Regions from separate parts of the Halomonas sp. GFAJ-1 genome, predicted to be linked through region 3. Evidence: predicted binding sites of a transcription regulator. Region 3 holds the regulator's gene; each other region holds the start of a gene.
What was found. The regulator LexA, encoded in region 3, represses DNA repair genes until DNA is damaged. The targets are predictions, from matches to a motif close to TACTGTNTANNTANACAGTA.
Positions count from the first base shown of each region.

Region 1: MOY_RS04350 (LexA family protein) is a predicted target of LexA. The motif match lies at 2,727-2,746, and genes of this name have one in related genera.
Region 2: recN (DNA repair protein RecN) is a predicted target of LexA. The motif match lies at 2,507-2,526, and genes of this name have one in related genera.

Region 1 is NZ_AHBC01000017.1:11,707-16,829, forward strand. It holds gene MOY_RS04330 (Smr/MutS family protein) at 1-446, shown strand, start outside; gene MOY_RS04335 (patatin-like phospholipase family protein) at 448-1,500, opposite strand; gene MOY_RS04340 (alpha/beta fold hydrolase) at 1,511-2,422, opposite strand; gene MOY_RS04350 (LexA family protein) at 2,769-3,212, shown strand; gene MOY_RS04355 (Y-family DNA polymerase) at 3,209-4,507, shown strand; gene MOY_RS04360 (LBF_2804 family protein) at 4,549-5,123, shown strand, end outside.
Region 2 is NZ_AHBC01000021.1:65,442-70,564, reverse strand. It holds gene dnaK (molecular chaperone DnaK) at 1-1,592, opposite strand, end outside; gene grpE (nucleotide exchange factor GrpE) at 1,738-2,367, opposite strand; gene recN (DNA repair protein RecN) at 2,574-4,247, shown strand; gene MOY_RS05450 (LysR family transcriptional regulator ArgP) at 4,290-5,123, opposite strand, start outside.
Region 3 is NZ_AHBC01000008.1:42,039-47,161, forward strand. It holds gene MOY_RS02520 (L,D-transpeptidase) at 1-287, opposite strand, end outside; gene MOY_RS02525 (TetR/AcrR family transcriptional regulator) at 265-942, opposite strand; gene lexA (transcriptional repressor LexA) at 1,214-1,894, shown strand; gene MOY_RS02535 (energy-coupling factor ABC transporter permease) at 1,920-2,591, opposite strand; gene purU (formyltetrahydrofolate deformylase) at 2,610-3,464, opposite strand; gene MOY_RS02545 (ribonuclease J) at 3,805-5,123, shown strand, end outside.

The sequences.
Region 1 (5,123 bases), on a different contig from region 3:
GCGATGCTCAAGAAGCTCGGCGGCGGGCGGCAGTAGAAAGCAGTACCACCCAAACCAGTGGCCGCACCTCCGATGGCCGGGTGGAAGCCGTTCGGCCTTCGGAGTATTTAGAGTTCAGCGTCCCCGACCTCCCCTGGCGCACCTTTAGCCAGCTAAAGCGTGGTCAAACCGTTTGGCAAGCAGGGTTAGACCTGCACGGCTATACCCTGGAAGAGGCCCGCATTGAGCTTGAAAGTTTTCTAAGGGACTCTTCCGCCCAGGGGCTGCGCTGCGTGTTGGTGGTTCACGGCAAGGCCTGGGGGTCAACCTCGGACTTTCCAGTCCTCAAAAGCCATACCAATACGTGGCTGCGTGAATGGCCCAGCGTGCTGGCTTTTTGCTCCGCCACCGATGTCGATGGTGGCACCGGGGCCGTCTATATTCTGCTGCGTAAACGTGGCCAGTAGCTTACTGCATTGCGTCTGAGGCAATGCCGGGCATCCTGCGCTCCAACGCTTGATTCGCCAAGTGGCGCCCCAGGCGAATCAAGTCGTTGGCGCGGTGGAACTCATAGGTACTGCAAACCGTCTTGGGAATTTCGATCAGCACATCCGGCGGGTAACCCGCAATTTTATACTTTGCCAGCGCCGCTTGCGTAATATCAAACGACTCTAAAATCATATCCAGTTTGCCCCACTCGCGCCTACCACGCAGATCAACCGTTTCATCGACGTCGCTCTCTTCGCCGTTGTTGATGCTTAGTCCATCCCATAGCCGCCGCGTGGTGGCACGCACATCGTCCATCCACCCACCAATATTGGCATCCCGGTCGCGCTCTAAGGCAGTGCGGGTGTCGCTGTCCTCTTCACCCGGTAACAACTCTTCTAATGAGATTGGTTGGGGGCTGTGGGCGGTGACGTTGACGGCCACCACAAAGTCCGCTTCGTGAGCAGCGAGAATCGGCATCATCGGCAGCGGGTTCAGTAAGCCGCCATCCACCAACACTTGGGCACCGATATGTACCGGCGTAATAACGCCCGGCACCGCGATAGAGGCTCGAATCGCTCTTAACAGCGGGCCATTCTGAAACCACACTTCGCGCTGGCGCACTAAATCGGTCGCTACGGTGGTGACAGGTATCGGCAGATCTTCGATCAGCGTATCGCCTACCAGGGATTCCAACTTGCTCATCACTTTATTTGCTCGCATGGCCCCCATCGGGCTCCAGGTGACATCGACGAGCTTCAGCACATCCAGGTAATCCAGGTTACACACCCACTCCCGGTACTCGGGCAGCTTCCCTGATGCGTAAACACCGCCAATAAGGGCGCCCATGGAGCATCCAGCAATAGAAATTATTTCAAAGCCTCGCGCCTCAAGCGCTTCAATAACACCTATATGGGCATAGCCCCTGGCGCCACCGCTACCCAACACCAGTGCCACTTTATTGCCGGTACGCTCAATACCGTTGGCGCTGCTAGCACTCACTTGACTACCCGCGACGTGCGTTAGTTTATTCATGTCGTTCGTCCTACGGCTGCCCCGTCGTTTCTTTATGACAGTGTTGGACCACCACACTGGCTACTTGATCAACGGCTTTAGGTTCAAGGTGTAAGTGGTGGCCACCCGCAAGTACCTGGCGGGTTAAATGAGGCACCGCTTGGCGGGCCTTTTCCGCCCAGGCACGCTCGCCTAAAATACCGCGCGCTCCTTCTATCAATAGCACCGGCGCTTGTATCTCCGCCAGTAATGCCAATACTTGCTGGGGGGTAAAGCGCACCAGCGAAGGCTTTAGCAGGCGAGAATCGGTGCGCATCTGCACATGCCCGTCTGACGTCGCCTGGGTGTTACGCTCGACCAGCGGAGTGGCGGTCATCGTGTCTAGCGGGGTTACCCCACCGGCTACTCGTGCGGCAACTGCGCTCTCAATATCAGGATAGCGGGGCGCGCGGGAAAGCGGGCGGCGATAGGCCAACAACCCTTTACGCAACTGACTGGCCGTCTCTTCGGCTTCAGTATTTAGTGCGCCTAGCCCATCCAGCAAGACCAACCGTTCAACCCGCTCGGGTAGCGCTGAGGCGAGTAAACAGGCCACCGCCGCCCCCATGGAGTGAGCAAGCAGTACAGCCTGCTCAATATTTAGGGCATCCATAACATCTAGCACATCGTGGCTATAGTCCCACAGCGCGTAGTCACTACCTGCTGGCGAATGCGCAGAGTGGCCGTGGCCACGAAAATCGATAGCCACAATACGAATATCCAGCGCTTCCACTAAGCGCGGCGCTAGGCGCGTAAAGCTTGCCGCGTTATCTAGCCAGCCATGTAGGGCAAGCCAAGTAGGCGCATTGGCACGCCCCCAGCTCAGGGCTGCTAGCCGCCCATGGGCTAACGAAAGTGGCTGCGCGGCACTGCCTGTTGCCGAAGAAAAAGTGGGGGTAGTCATAAACAGTATCTCTAAGCGAAAGCCCTACGTCTTTGTGGGGGTAAGAAGGTGATGTGTAGTTTGTCAGATGACGCTATTCGGCGTAGACGTTACCATGCTCAGCGCAAGGCTTCTGCCGCTTTTGACGCCCCTACTACTTTGGAGTTTGCTATGAAACCCCGCCGTGACACCCGTGCCCGCAATTTAGTGTTCTTGATTACCATCGTCAGCGCCTTAGTGGTGGGCCTTTGGCTAGCCCGCTAACCCTGGCTGGCTAAGTTAGGCGCTTGCATTTTTTTACTCATGAATAAATACTGCCTACAACAACTGTATATAAACACACTACTTATTCATGAGGATGCTGACGATGCCGTCTCAACCCACTACTGTTGCGACAGCCCAGCCGTTAACGTCTCAGCCGCTGCCCTTTCCTCCGTTACATGGTCGCGCCGGTTTTAGCGGCTTTCCTTCCCCCGCCCAGGATTATGAACAGCGCACGCTGGATCTCAACGTTCGGCTAATCAAAAACCCTACCCAGACGTTTTACCTTACCGCCAGAGGCGACAGCATGGAGGGCTGGGGTATTTTCGACGGCGATCTGCTGGTAGTGGATCGCAGCGTGCAGCCGCGCCTTGGCCATATACTGGTGGCCATGTTTAACGAAGAAGTACTGATTAAGCGCTACGCGCTGCATGGCGGTACACCACACCTCTGCTCGTCCCATCCCCACTACCCACCGCTGCCTTTAAAGGGCACAGAGTGCCAACTATGGGGGGTGGTACGTGCGGTGGTTCATGAGTATTTGCCATGATCGGCCTCGTCGATGCCAACAACTTTTATGTCAGCTGTGAGCGGATATTTGCCCCATCGCTTGAAGGCAAAGCCGTGGGTGTGATGTCCAATAACGATGGCTGTGTTATTGCCCGCTCGGCTGAAATGAAGGCGATGGAGATACCTATGGGCACTCCATCTTTCCAGTTGGAAGGGTTACGGCGCCAGGGTGAGATTTATCTATTGTCATCCAATTACGAGCTATACGGCGATATGTCAGCGCGGCTTGCCCAGCTGCTGGAGGACGCCTGCCCAGACATGGCGCCTTACTCCATTGATGAAATGTTTATCTATTTAGACGGATTGAGCGAGCCGCAGTGCCAAGCCATAGGTGAAGCGCTACGCCGACGCATTCGCCGCCATCTTGGGCTACCGGTATGCGTAGGGCTTGCCCCCACCCATACACTGGCAAAGCTCGCCAACCATGTGGCTAAAAAACAGCCACACTACCAGGGCGTCTGCTTGCTTAACGCACATAGCTACACCACCAAGGCGCTACTTAAACAGCTGCCGGTCAGCGCTGTATGGGGCGTAGGCAGGCGGCTGGCCGAGCGGCTCGCCATTTACGGCATACGTACAGCGTGGGAGCTGCGGGAGAGTGATACCAAGGCGCTGCGCAAGCGCTTTTCCGTGGTGCTGGCTCGCACGGCGTTAGAGCTGCGCGGCACACCCTGCCTGGAAATGAACGCCGTGGAGCAGCCACGCCAGCGGATTATGACCTCCCGCTCTTTTGGCAAGGCAACCGGCGATCAAGCAGAGCTACACGCAGCACTGCGGCGCCACGCCCAGCGTAGCGCCGAAAAACTGCGCCAACAACATAGCTTGGCCCGCGCTGTAATGCTCTTTTTAAGTACCAACCGTCACCGCAAAGACCAGCCGCAGTATTACCCCAGGGCGATGATCTCGTTGCCTATCCCCAGCGACGATACGCGGCTTATTCTCCAGGCCGTACGTGAAGGGCTAATGCAGATATACCGCCCTGGGCATCACTTTATAAAAGCGGGTGTCATGTTGCTGGACTTAGTCGATGCCCAGGCGCATCAGCTGTCGTTACTCCAGCCAACGTTACAGACGCACCCACATTTGATGGGGACGGTAGATGCCATTAATCAGCGCATGGGCCAAGGCACGATACGTTTTGGCATGACGGATGCCCAAGCACCATGGCAGCTACGCTGTGCGCATCGCTCACGGCGTTATACGACGCGGTGGGATGAGTTAATGGAGGCCGGCACACACCCTGGCGCTATACAAGCGTTTACTTCTCGCCCGTAACCGCTACGCTAGACGTTCAATGCGTGGAAAATCTTGCCTTTATGTCACTTACCCGTCCCGATACAGAGTATGCCCCCGACCCCGACCTACCTCAGCGTTGGGCGAGCCGCTATATCAAGCACTATTTTCGCCACCACCCTGCGTTTGACGCCCCCAACCCCCAAACACTAAAGCAGGCAAGGCGCTGGATTATTGTTTGGGCCGCCATGGCAGGTATTATCTCCGGCTCACTGATTGGCGGTGCCGAGTGGTGGATGCGGGTCTTTGCCGCCGATGACTGGGAAGCCATGAGCCTCAAAGAGCAGCTTCCCTACTGGGCCGGGTATATGGTCTTTGCGGGCTTTATTACCGTGTTAGAAATTGGCTTTTTATACTGGAATGCGCTGCGCGGCGTGTCAAAAATTAGCCGTTTGGCAGGCCTGCGCTACGGCCAAGGCGAGCCATTATCCCCTGAAATACAGTTGACGGTTCATGGCGTTTCACGGGTTGCATTGGAGTATCCAAGCCCAGGCAGCTTAATCTATGGCGTTGATCCCCACGCCTACCTACATGGCTGGAAGCTCACTTTTAAAGCCTTGCTGTATCGCTTAAAAATTAGCTTAAGCAGTTTTATTCT
Region 2 (5,123 bases), on a different contig from region 3:
GCTTCGAATTTTTTATCTTCGTCAGCGTGGGCTTCAGCATCGCGCACCATCTGCTCGATCTCTTCATCGGTCAGACCGCTAGAGGCCTTAATGACGATCGACTGCTCTTTATTGGTCGCCTTGTCTTTGGCTGACACGTTCAGAATACCGTTGGCATCCAGGTCAAAGGCCACTTCAATTTGCGGTACGCCGCGCGGTGCTGGCGGAATGTCGGCGAGATCAAAACGACCCAGCGACTTATTCTGCGACACTTGCTTACGCTCACCCTGAACGACGTGAATCGTCACAGCCGTTTGGTTGTCATCCGCCGTCGAGAAGGTTTGTGTCTTCTTGGTCGGAATCGTAGTGTTCTTGTCGATGAGCGCAGTCATCACGCCGCCCATGGTTTCAATACCCAGGGTCAGCGGGGTAACGTCCAACAGCAATACGTCTTTAACGTCACCGCCCAGTACGCCACCCTGAATCGCAGCACCTACGGCCACCGCTTCGTCAGCGTTGACGTCTTTGCGCGCTTCTTTACCGAAGAAATCAGCGGCTTTCTTCTGCACCATCGGCATGCGGGTCTGACCACCGACCAGAATCACTTCGTCGATTTCAGACGCAGAGAGACCAGCATCTTTCAGCGCCATTTTGCACGGCTCAAGCGAGCGTTGTACCAGCTCTTCAACCAGTGACTCCAGTTTGGCACGCGTCACCTTCACATTAAGGTGTTTCGGGCCTGTGTTATCCGCCGTGATGTAGGGCAGGTTAACATCCGTTTGCTGGGCGCTGGAAAGCTCAATTTTGGCTTTCTCGGCGGCTTCTTTCAAACGCTGCATGGCGAGGTTGTCGCCGGACAGATCAATGCCGCTATCTGTCTTGAACTGGTCAACTAAGTAGTTAATCAGCGCCAGATCGAAATCTTCACCGCCCAAGAAGGTGTCACCGTTAGTGGCTAACACTTCAAACTGGGTTTCGCCATCAACGTCAGCGACTTCGATGATCGAAATATCAAACGTACCGCCACCCAGGTCGTAGACCGCGATGGTTTTATCACCGCGCGTCTTGTCCATGCCGTAGGCCAGTGCAGCAGCGGTTGGCTCGTTGATGATGCGCTTAACGTCCAAACCAGCAATACGGCCAGCGTCTTTCGTCGCTTGGCGCTGGCTGTCGTTGAAGTAGGCCGGCACGGTGATAACCGCTTCCGTCACTTCTTCGCCCAGGTAATCTTCGGCGGTTTTCTTCATTTTCTTCAGCACTTCCGCGCTTACCTGCGGCGGTGCCATTTTCTTGCCTTTTACTTCTACCCACGCGTCGCCGTTATCTGCTTCAGCGATTTTGTACGGCACCATTTTGATGTCTTTTTGTACAACGTCGTCTTTGAAGCGACGGCCAATCAGGCGCTTGATGGCGTAAAGCGTGTTTTCAGGGTTAGTCACGGCTTGGCGTTTCGCCGCCTGACCTACCAGCGTTTCACCGTCGTCGGTGTAGGCAATGATGGAAGGCGTGGTACGACCGCCTTCGGCGTTTTCGATTACTTTAGCGCTGTCACCATCAAGCACGGCCACACAAGAGTTGGTGGTGCCCAGGTCGATACCAATAATGCGTCCCATAGCAAAAACCTCGAATTCGTTTGTTACAAAACTGAAAAGTTCGTTTTTTAAAACAGTGTGCGGGCGTATCCCGCGGGGTTGACCCTTATCTGGGGGCCGCTAGCAGCATTTCAAGGGCTTTTTTGTGCTTAGCGGCAACCTTTTCTTACTTAGCTTTTTGGCTAACCACCACCATGGCCGGACGCACTAAGCGTCCGTTGAGCAGATAACCCTTCTGCATCACGTCCATAACGGTATTTGGCTCAAGCTCGGGATTGGGCACCATGGTCATCGCTTCATGCACCTGCGGGTCGAAGGGTTCGCCCTGGGGGTCAATACTCTCAACGCCAAACTTGTTGAGCACGCCCAGCTGCATTGTCAGGGTCATCGAGACACCCTCACGGTGAACATCCGACGCACCGTCTTGCATGCTTTCGAGCGCTTTTTCGAGGCTGTCCACAACGGGCAGCAATTCTTTGACAAACTTCTCAAGGGCAAACTTGCGGGCTTTTTCGGCTTCTTGCTCAGCCCGGCGGCGTACGTTCTGGGCTTCGGCCGCAGCGCGTAGGGCCTGGTCTTTAGCCTCTGCCAAGCTTAATTCCAGCTCTTCTACTTGAGCAGCCAGCACGTCAGCTTCTGGGCTGCCTTCTTCACCCTCCAGCGGAACCTCATCGTTAATCAGCCCTTCGAGCTCGTCTTCAATTAGGCGCTCTTCAGCGGATTGCTCGGTGACTTCCGCTTCTTGCTCACGGCGGGCCAACTCATCATCCATGGGGGTTTGCGGTTCTTTAGCCATGCCTTGCTCCTAAAAATAAATATGCAGTGGTGCCCAAAAGCGGCACACCAGAGTTAAGTAGGGAGTATTAACCACGTATGCAGCCTATATGGGGGCCATAAAAGCCATCTCAAGAGCAGCATTGAAGTGAGTTATCGACTACTGTATAAAACAACAATCATTGGATAAGTATCCAGCTTCTGTGCCGCACCGCCTCAGGAGGCCTTATGCTCACTCAGCTTGCCATCCAGGACTACGCTATTGTTGACCGTCTGGAACTCGATTTAACCCGTGGCATGACCGCCATTACCGGGGAAACCGGGGCGGGTAAATCGATTCTACTGGGCGCCCTTGGCCTCTGTTTGGGTGAGCGTGCCGATGCTGGCAGCGTGCGCCACGGCTGCGAACGCACCGACCTTTCTGCCCGTTTTGATATTCAGCACCTGCCTGCCGCCGTGGAGTGGTTAACCGCCCGAGAACTACCCACAGAAGAGTGCTTACTGCGCCGGGTAGTCACCGCCAGCGGGCGCTCTAAAGCATGGATTAACGGCCATCCCGCCACGATTGCCGATCTAAAATCGCTGGGTGAGCAGCTGATCCAAATTCATGGGCAGCACGCGCATCAAGCACTCATGCGTGAAGAGACTCACCTTGCGCTGCTGGATGATTATGCGGGGCTGCGCGAAAGCAGCCAGCAGCTCGCAGACACATTTCGCGAATGGCGAAGTGCTAGGCGACGGCTGAAAAAGCTCAGCGAAGAAGGCAGCGAAGTGGAAGCCAAGCGCCAGCTGCTGCGCTATCAAGTAGAAGAACTCGACCAGCTTGGTTTGGCAGAGGGTGAGCTTAAAACGTTAGAAGAAGAGCAGCACACCCTGGCCCACGCGGAAGAGACCCTGCGAGAAACTCAGTTTGCCGCCGACTGTTGCGCCAGCGACGAAGGGGGTGCGCTCTCTTTGCTGAATCAAGCTTACGCTCATTTAAGCGCCCTTCCGGGGAGCGATAAGGGCACACTCGCCAATACCTTGGCCATGCTGAGCGATGCCCGCATTCAGGTTGAAGAAGCCTCTAGCGAGCTTAGCCGATTGGCAAGCACCACTGAGCTAGACCCAGAGCGCTTGGCCTGGGTGGAAGAGCGCATGGGGGATGTTCACCGCATCGCCCGCAAGCATCATGTTGCTCCAGAAGAGATTTGTGCGCTGCACGCCCAGCTGAGCCACGAGGTCGCCCAGTTAGAAAGTAGCGATAACGACCTGGAGTCGTTAAGCACTTTGGTGGCTGAGTGCCGGGAGCGCTACCGTAGCGATGCCAAAAAACTCAGTGAGGCACGGCAGAAAGCCGCCGTGCGCCTGGGGAAAGAGGTGCAGCAGCAGCTGGCCTTCCTAGCCATGGGCAAGGCTCGCTTTGAGGTCGATGTTACGCCCCGTGATACTCCCACCCCGGAAGGGCTGGATCACATTCAGTTCCTGATTAGCGCAAACCCAGGCCAGCCCGCAAGACCCCTTACCAAAGTGGCGTCGGGGGGAGAGCTTTCGCGTATCAGCCTCGCAATTCAGGTCGTGGCAGCGGCTCACTCTACTATTCCTAGCCTGGTGTTTGATGAGGTGGATGTGGGTATTTCAGGGGCAACAGCAGAAATTGTCGGCCAACTGCTACGTAAGCTGGGGGAAAATGGCCAAGTGATGACCGTGACCCACCTCCCCCAGGTGGCCGCTCAGGCGCATCAGCATCTACATATCGAAAAACGCGCCAAGCGGGATACTACGCTGACCCACATGGCGCTGCTAGATGAACGCGGGCGAATTAGTGAGCTGGCTCGCATGCTTGGGGGCGTGACGCTCTCCGACCAAACACTGGCCCACGCCCGTGAAATGCTCCACGCCAGCCAGCGCCTGCCGCATTAAGGGTTAACCACTGCAGCGCCACCCGCTTGGCGCTGCAAGCCCTTACAACATCCGACTCGCCTGCTCCATCACTGTGCGCCTCAGTGCTGCAAGCGGTGCGCTTTCTGTTTGCCAAAAGTGCCAATAGAGCGGTACATCCAGGGTAAAAGCGGGCCCTACGTCCAGCAGCTGACCGCTTTCGAGGTAATCCGCCACCTGTAGTTCCGGTAACATACCGTACCCTAGGCCATGGAGTGCCATTTTGACGAAGCCCTCAGAAGAGGGTACGCGATGCTGACGACCAGGCGGCGGCAGCCCCTGCGCCTCAAGAAACTGGTGCTGCAAGCGGTCGTCTCGGTTAAAAATCAAGCAGGGGGCGTCAACCAACCGCCAGGGGTCACACTGCGTGCGATAGCGCTCAATAAAGGCAGGGCTTGCCAGCGCCCGGTAACGCAAAACACCTAGCGGGCTTACCGCGCCCCCATTAACCGGCTGCGCTTCAGCACAGATACACGCCATCACTTCGCCATTGCGCATCCGGCCAAGCCCCACCTCTTGGTCTTCAACCACTAAATCAAAATCCATCTGATGACTTAGTGGGCAAGCCGCTATCGCCTGCGCTAACCATGTGGCCATTGAATCCGCATTGACCGTCAATCGCACCTTAAGCGGCTCCCCCTGCGCTTCGTCTAACAGCCCCAATTCCAGCTGCTTAACCTGCTGCAGGTGGTTATTCAAACGACGCCCCAGCGCTGTCGCCACCGACGGCGAGCGCCTTAGCACTACTGGTTGGCCCAGGCGGTGCTCTAGCTGGCGAATTCGCTGACTAACCGCTGATTGGGTGAGGTGAAGCTTCTGCGCTGCTTTTTCGAACCCACCCGTTTCAATAACCGCACT
Region 3 (5,123 bases):
GGGTAGGTTGCTGCTAACTCGGCAGAGTACACTTCACGGGTCCATCGGCGACCGCGAAACACTGCGTTTTCTGGCAAGCCTTCCCCAATCGCTGCGCGCACGTAGTGCCAGCCTTGGGGCGTTCGGCCACTACCCTCCTGCTGACCAACGCCCGCCTCCCCTGTAGAAACCGAGCACTCATGGCTCAGCACTCGCCCCTGCCAACAACGCAGTTGCTGCCTCTGCGTGTCTATCTCAAGCCAGTTATCGTCTAAAGGCGGTAGCTCAGCTAATGTGGGCGTTCTCATAGTGTCCTTCTTCTAGCACAGGGGGTAACGGTGCATGCATCGCAGCCACTACCACTGGGCGTAAACGTCTTACTAGGTCTCTAACGGTGACCTGCTCGTTGTAATCTTTAGCGGCGATATCGCGCAGCGCATCAAGACCCGATAAGGTAAAAATCACTGTACCTAACATGAAGTGTAGCCGCCAAAAGCGTTCAGCGTCCGGCAAGTCAGGGGTTGCTTGACGTACCAGTTCAGTGAAGCGGGTAAATACATCACCATACTCCTGCTGTATATAGCGCCGCAGATGCCCCTGAGCTTGGCTATAAGCTAAGCCTAGCAAACGCATGAATACCTTCAGGCTATTGCGCTCTGCAGGCACTGCCAGCACCGTTGATGCCATGGTTTCAAGCAATACTTCCAAGGGTATAGGCTCGCTTTCATAGCGTGCCTCCAGCTCATCCAGCGCGGTATGAAAACGCTGTGAAAAAGGCTCCAAATAACGTGCAAAAACGGCTTGGATAAGCGCTTTTTTAGAGCCAAAGTGGTAGTTGACCGCCGCTAGGTTAACCCGCGCCTTGCTTGTGATATTGCGCAGCGAGGTTTCGGCAAAACCGCGCTCTGCAAATAGCACCTCTGCGGTATCTAAAATACGCGTTACCGTATCAGACTGCGCCATCGCGCCCTCCAGAAAACAGGTGTTTAAAACATCGCAAAATACTATGCCATTAATTCGCTAGTCTCAATTCTTTATATGAAGACAACTGCCAGCTACCTGTCACTATTTTTCTAAACAATTCAAACGCTCGTGCCGCTTAGTACCTACATCATCAAGCCCTACATCAAGATACAGGCCAGCCATGTACTGGACAGAGGAACATACTGTATACTTAAACACATACTGATTAGCCGACATGTAGCTACTGTCTTTTCATTTTTTGGAGTTTGGTATGTCGCGTCCACTCACAGCACGTCAGCAGCACGTATTTGATTTTATCGTTAAAACAATGGGTGAATTCGGCTACCCCCCGACACGCGCTGAAATTGCCAAAGCACTAGGATTCCGCTCTCCCAACGCGGCAGAAGAGCATCTTCGCGCGCTAGAGCGCAAAGGGGCCATCCGGATTATCCGCAATACATCACGGGGCATCCGCCTGCCTAACCAGGATGCTTCAGAACTGACTGAGGCTGCTTCAGCACCCCCCTCTACCCCCCAGGTGGACACCCAGTTCATTGGGCTACCGGTCATTGGAGAGGTTGCAGCTGGCAGCCCCATTCTGGCCGCCGAGCACATTGACCGCTACTGCCCACTCCCCGCAGAGTATTTCACGCCAAAAGCGGACTACCTGCTGCGAGTGCGTGGGTTATCGATGAAAGACGTGGGTATCCTTGAAGGCGATCTACTGGCAGTGCATCGCACTGACCGAGTTCGCGATGGGCAAATTGTCGTTGCTCGCTTGGAAGATGAAGTCACCGTTAAACGCTTTAGGCGCCAAGGTCACCAGGTGACTCTAGTGGCTGAGAACGCCGACTTCGCACCCATTGAAATTGACCTACGCACTCAGCAGCTGGACATTGAAGGTGTCGGCGTTGGGGTTATACGGGGTGGCAACGGCCAGGCATTAGGCTAATAGCCCCCTACCACTACTGGCGCGCTTATTGAGAATCGATATAGCGGTGGTCATTGAACGTGGCCACCCAGCTAGGGTGATAGACCAATAAGATGCTTAACAGCATGCCCGTTAGAAACGCTTCGGAGGGCATTAAAAGCGGCAGAAACCGAGCATACTCCTGAGCAAGATAAACCGCCTCAGGGTCGGTCCCTGCCGCTACAATCAGCAGTACGGCGGTCAATCCAGCGCCCAACGTAGCTAAGGCTGCCCCGAAAAAACCACAGGCAAACATAAATACCATCAAGTTATCGGGCAACCGTCGGTCAACTAGACGCCAAACCACGCCAATGATAAACGCGGGCATGATTCCCGTTACCAAGACGTTAGCTCCCCAAAGCACCCAGTCATTACGCCCTATCACCACCATCGCTATATTAATCATTGCGTTACTTAGAAGCGCCAGGGGGATCCTAAATACCAAGGTCATTAGCACGGTAAAAACAAGATGTAGCGTAAGCCAGTCCACCGCTTGAGCACGCAGCTGCCACATCAGCATGACCGCTAGCGTAGCTGCCAACCAGCGATGCTGAAGCGCTACATCACTGTTCAGAACGTGCCAGGGGCGCTGCCATGCCACCCAAGCCAATACACCAAACGCTATTAACCAGGTAAGCACCAGCGCCCAGGGTGCAAGAACACTTTGTGCAAATGACATGGCAGCCCCTAACAACAGTTAACTGAACACAACCGTTTTATTTCCGTGGATTAGCACGCGATCTTCAAGGTGCCAACGTAACCCTCGCGCCAATACGGCTTTCTCAACGTCCCGGCCAAATCGCACAAGATCGGTGGGTGTATGACAGTGGCTAACGCGATGGATATCCTGCTCGATAATAGGTCCGGCATCCAACTCTTCGGTGACATAATGACAGGTAGCCCCTATGAGTTTCACGCCTCGCTCGTAAGCTTGGTGATACGGTTTTGCGCCAGCAAAAGAGGGCAAAAAGCTGTGATGTATATTAATCACGCGCCCGGCATACCGCTCGCATAGCGCGGGGGGCAAGATTTGCATATAGCGTGCTAACACGACGCAATCAGCGCGGGCGCTATCAATTTGTGCCTGCACCTTCTCAAACGATGCCTGCTTATTAGCTGCGTCAACCGGCACATGGTGGTAAGGAATGCCGTACCACTCGGTCAGCGAACGCATATCTTCGTGGTTGGAAATCACACCCACGATGTCGCAGTCTAGCTCACCTGCCTGCCAGCGATATAGCAAGTCCACCAAGCAGTGAGACTCCCGCGACACCATTAATACAACGCGGCGCCGCTTTTGGGTATCCATTAACGACCACTGCATATTGAACGCTTCTGCCACGGGTTCAAAAGCGTTACGCAGCGCCTCTGCCGACATTCCTAGTGAATCGGCTAAAATTTCATAGCGCATAAAAAACCGGCCTGTTTCAAGATCGGAATGCTGACTTGCTTCAGTAATTGAGCCCCCCTGCTCGGCAATAAAACTGGAAACACGCGCCACAATGCCCACTTGGTCAGGGCAAGAAACAACGAGACGATAATAGTGCGACATAGATAGCTACTCTTAATAGGTACTTTTAACAGGTGCTTTGATAGGTGCTTTTTTTAATAGGCAGTTTTAATCGGCACACTTAACTTATTTCAATGGCACGCTTAGGGTTAGTTTTCTGATGTTAAAAGCAACACATCAGTCTCTCTAGTGTACCGGAAGCCCTCTGGCTAAGCACCGGGGAGAAGCCACGGTGATTGTTAGCCGCCCCTGCCTTCCCGTATAGTTAAGGTCTTACTTTTTAGGCTTTTCGTGACTAATGCATCCAACACGCGCTCTACTTCGTCCCCGTCGTCGCCCACCATTGCGCCTGCTTCCGCTGGGCGGGTGCGGTGAAATTGGAATGAATCTGACGCTGTATGGATACGGCGATCAATGGATCGCCGTCGACTGCGGCATGATGATTCGCCAAGATTTACCCAATGCCCCCTTACAAGTACCCAATACCGACACCCTGGATACCTTAGGCATTAAGCCCCAGGCGCTCTTTATTACCCATGGGCATGAAGACCACATCGGCGCCGTTGCGTGGCTATGGCCAAAGTGGAACTGCCCGATTTATGCAACCCCGCTTGCCGCTGGGCTGCTGCGGCTGAAATTTGCCGAGCATCAGCTAAGCAGCGCGGCTATACAGGTCATTGAGCCGGGCGATGCCATGCAGCAGGGACCCTTTACGCTGCGCTACTTGCTGCTTACTCACTCTATCCCGGAAAGCTGCGCCATTATGATGATGGCGGGAGAATATCGCATTCTGCATAGCGGTGATTGGAAACTTGACCCCGAACCGTTAATTGGCACGCCGGTGAATGCAGCAAATTTCCGGGCCTTAGCGCCAATTGATTTGCTGGTGGGCGACTCGACCAATGCCCCAATGCCAGGTCACTCAGGTAGCGAAGGCGATGTGGCCAGAGCACTCGTTAAAACCTTAGAGAAGTGCACCGGACGCGTTGTGGTCTCATGCTTTGCCAGTAACTTAGCGCGGGTATTGGCTATCGGCCTGGCAGCCCAGCGATGCGGACGCCGTGTCAGCCTAATGGGGCGCTCCATGGAGCGCATGGTAAGCGTTGCTAAGGGCTTGGGGTACTTAGACGATTTTCCACCGCTCGTACCACCTCACGACCTAGGCTACTTGCCGCCTAATGAAGTTGTGGTGATTGCCACCGGCAGCCAAGGAGAGCCACGCGCCGCCTTGCAACGCTTAGCCCAAGGGCGGCATCCCTTTATGGATTTAGCGCCAGGCGATAGCGTCATTTTTTCCGCCAAGGCGATACCGGGAAACGAGCGGCCTATTGAGCAGCTTAAAAAACGCCTCTCCCAGCTTGGCGTCACTCTTTTCGATGAGATGAATCATCCAGAGCTGCATGCCACCGGGCACCCCGCCCAGGAAGAGCTGAAAAAGCTCTACCAGTGGGTAAGGCCAAAATCACTACTGCCCGTACACGGAGAGGCGCGCCATCAGGAGGCGCATCAAGCGATTGCCACCTCTCTTGGCATCAGCGCCCCATTGGCGCCGACTAACGGCGATATGATCGCCTTTGATAAACAAGGCTTGCGCTGTGAACAGCGTTACCCGCAACTACCCTGCATCGTTAATCAAAACAGCGTCATTCCCCACCCAGGGCTTGATGCATCTTCGTCCAAGGCGCGGCGTGGTAGCTTGTT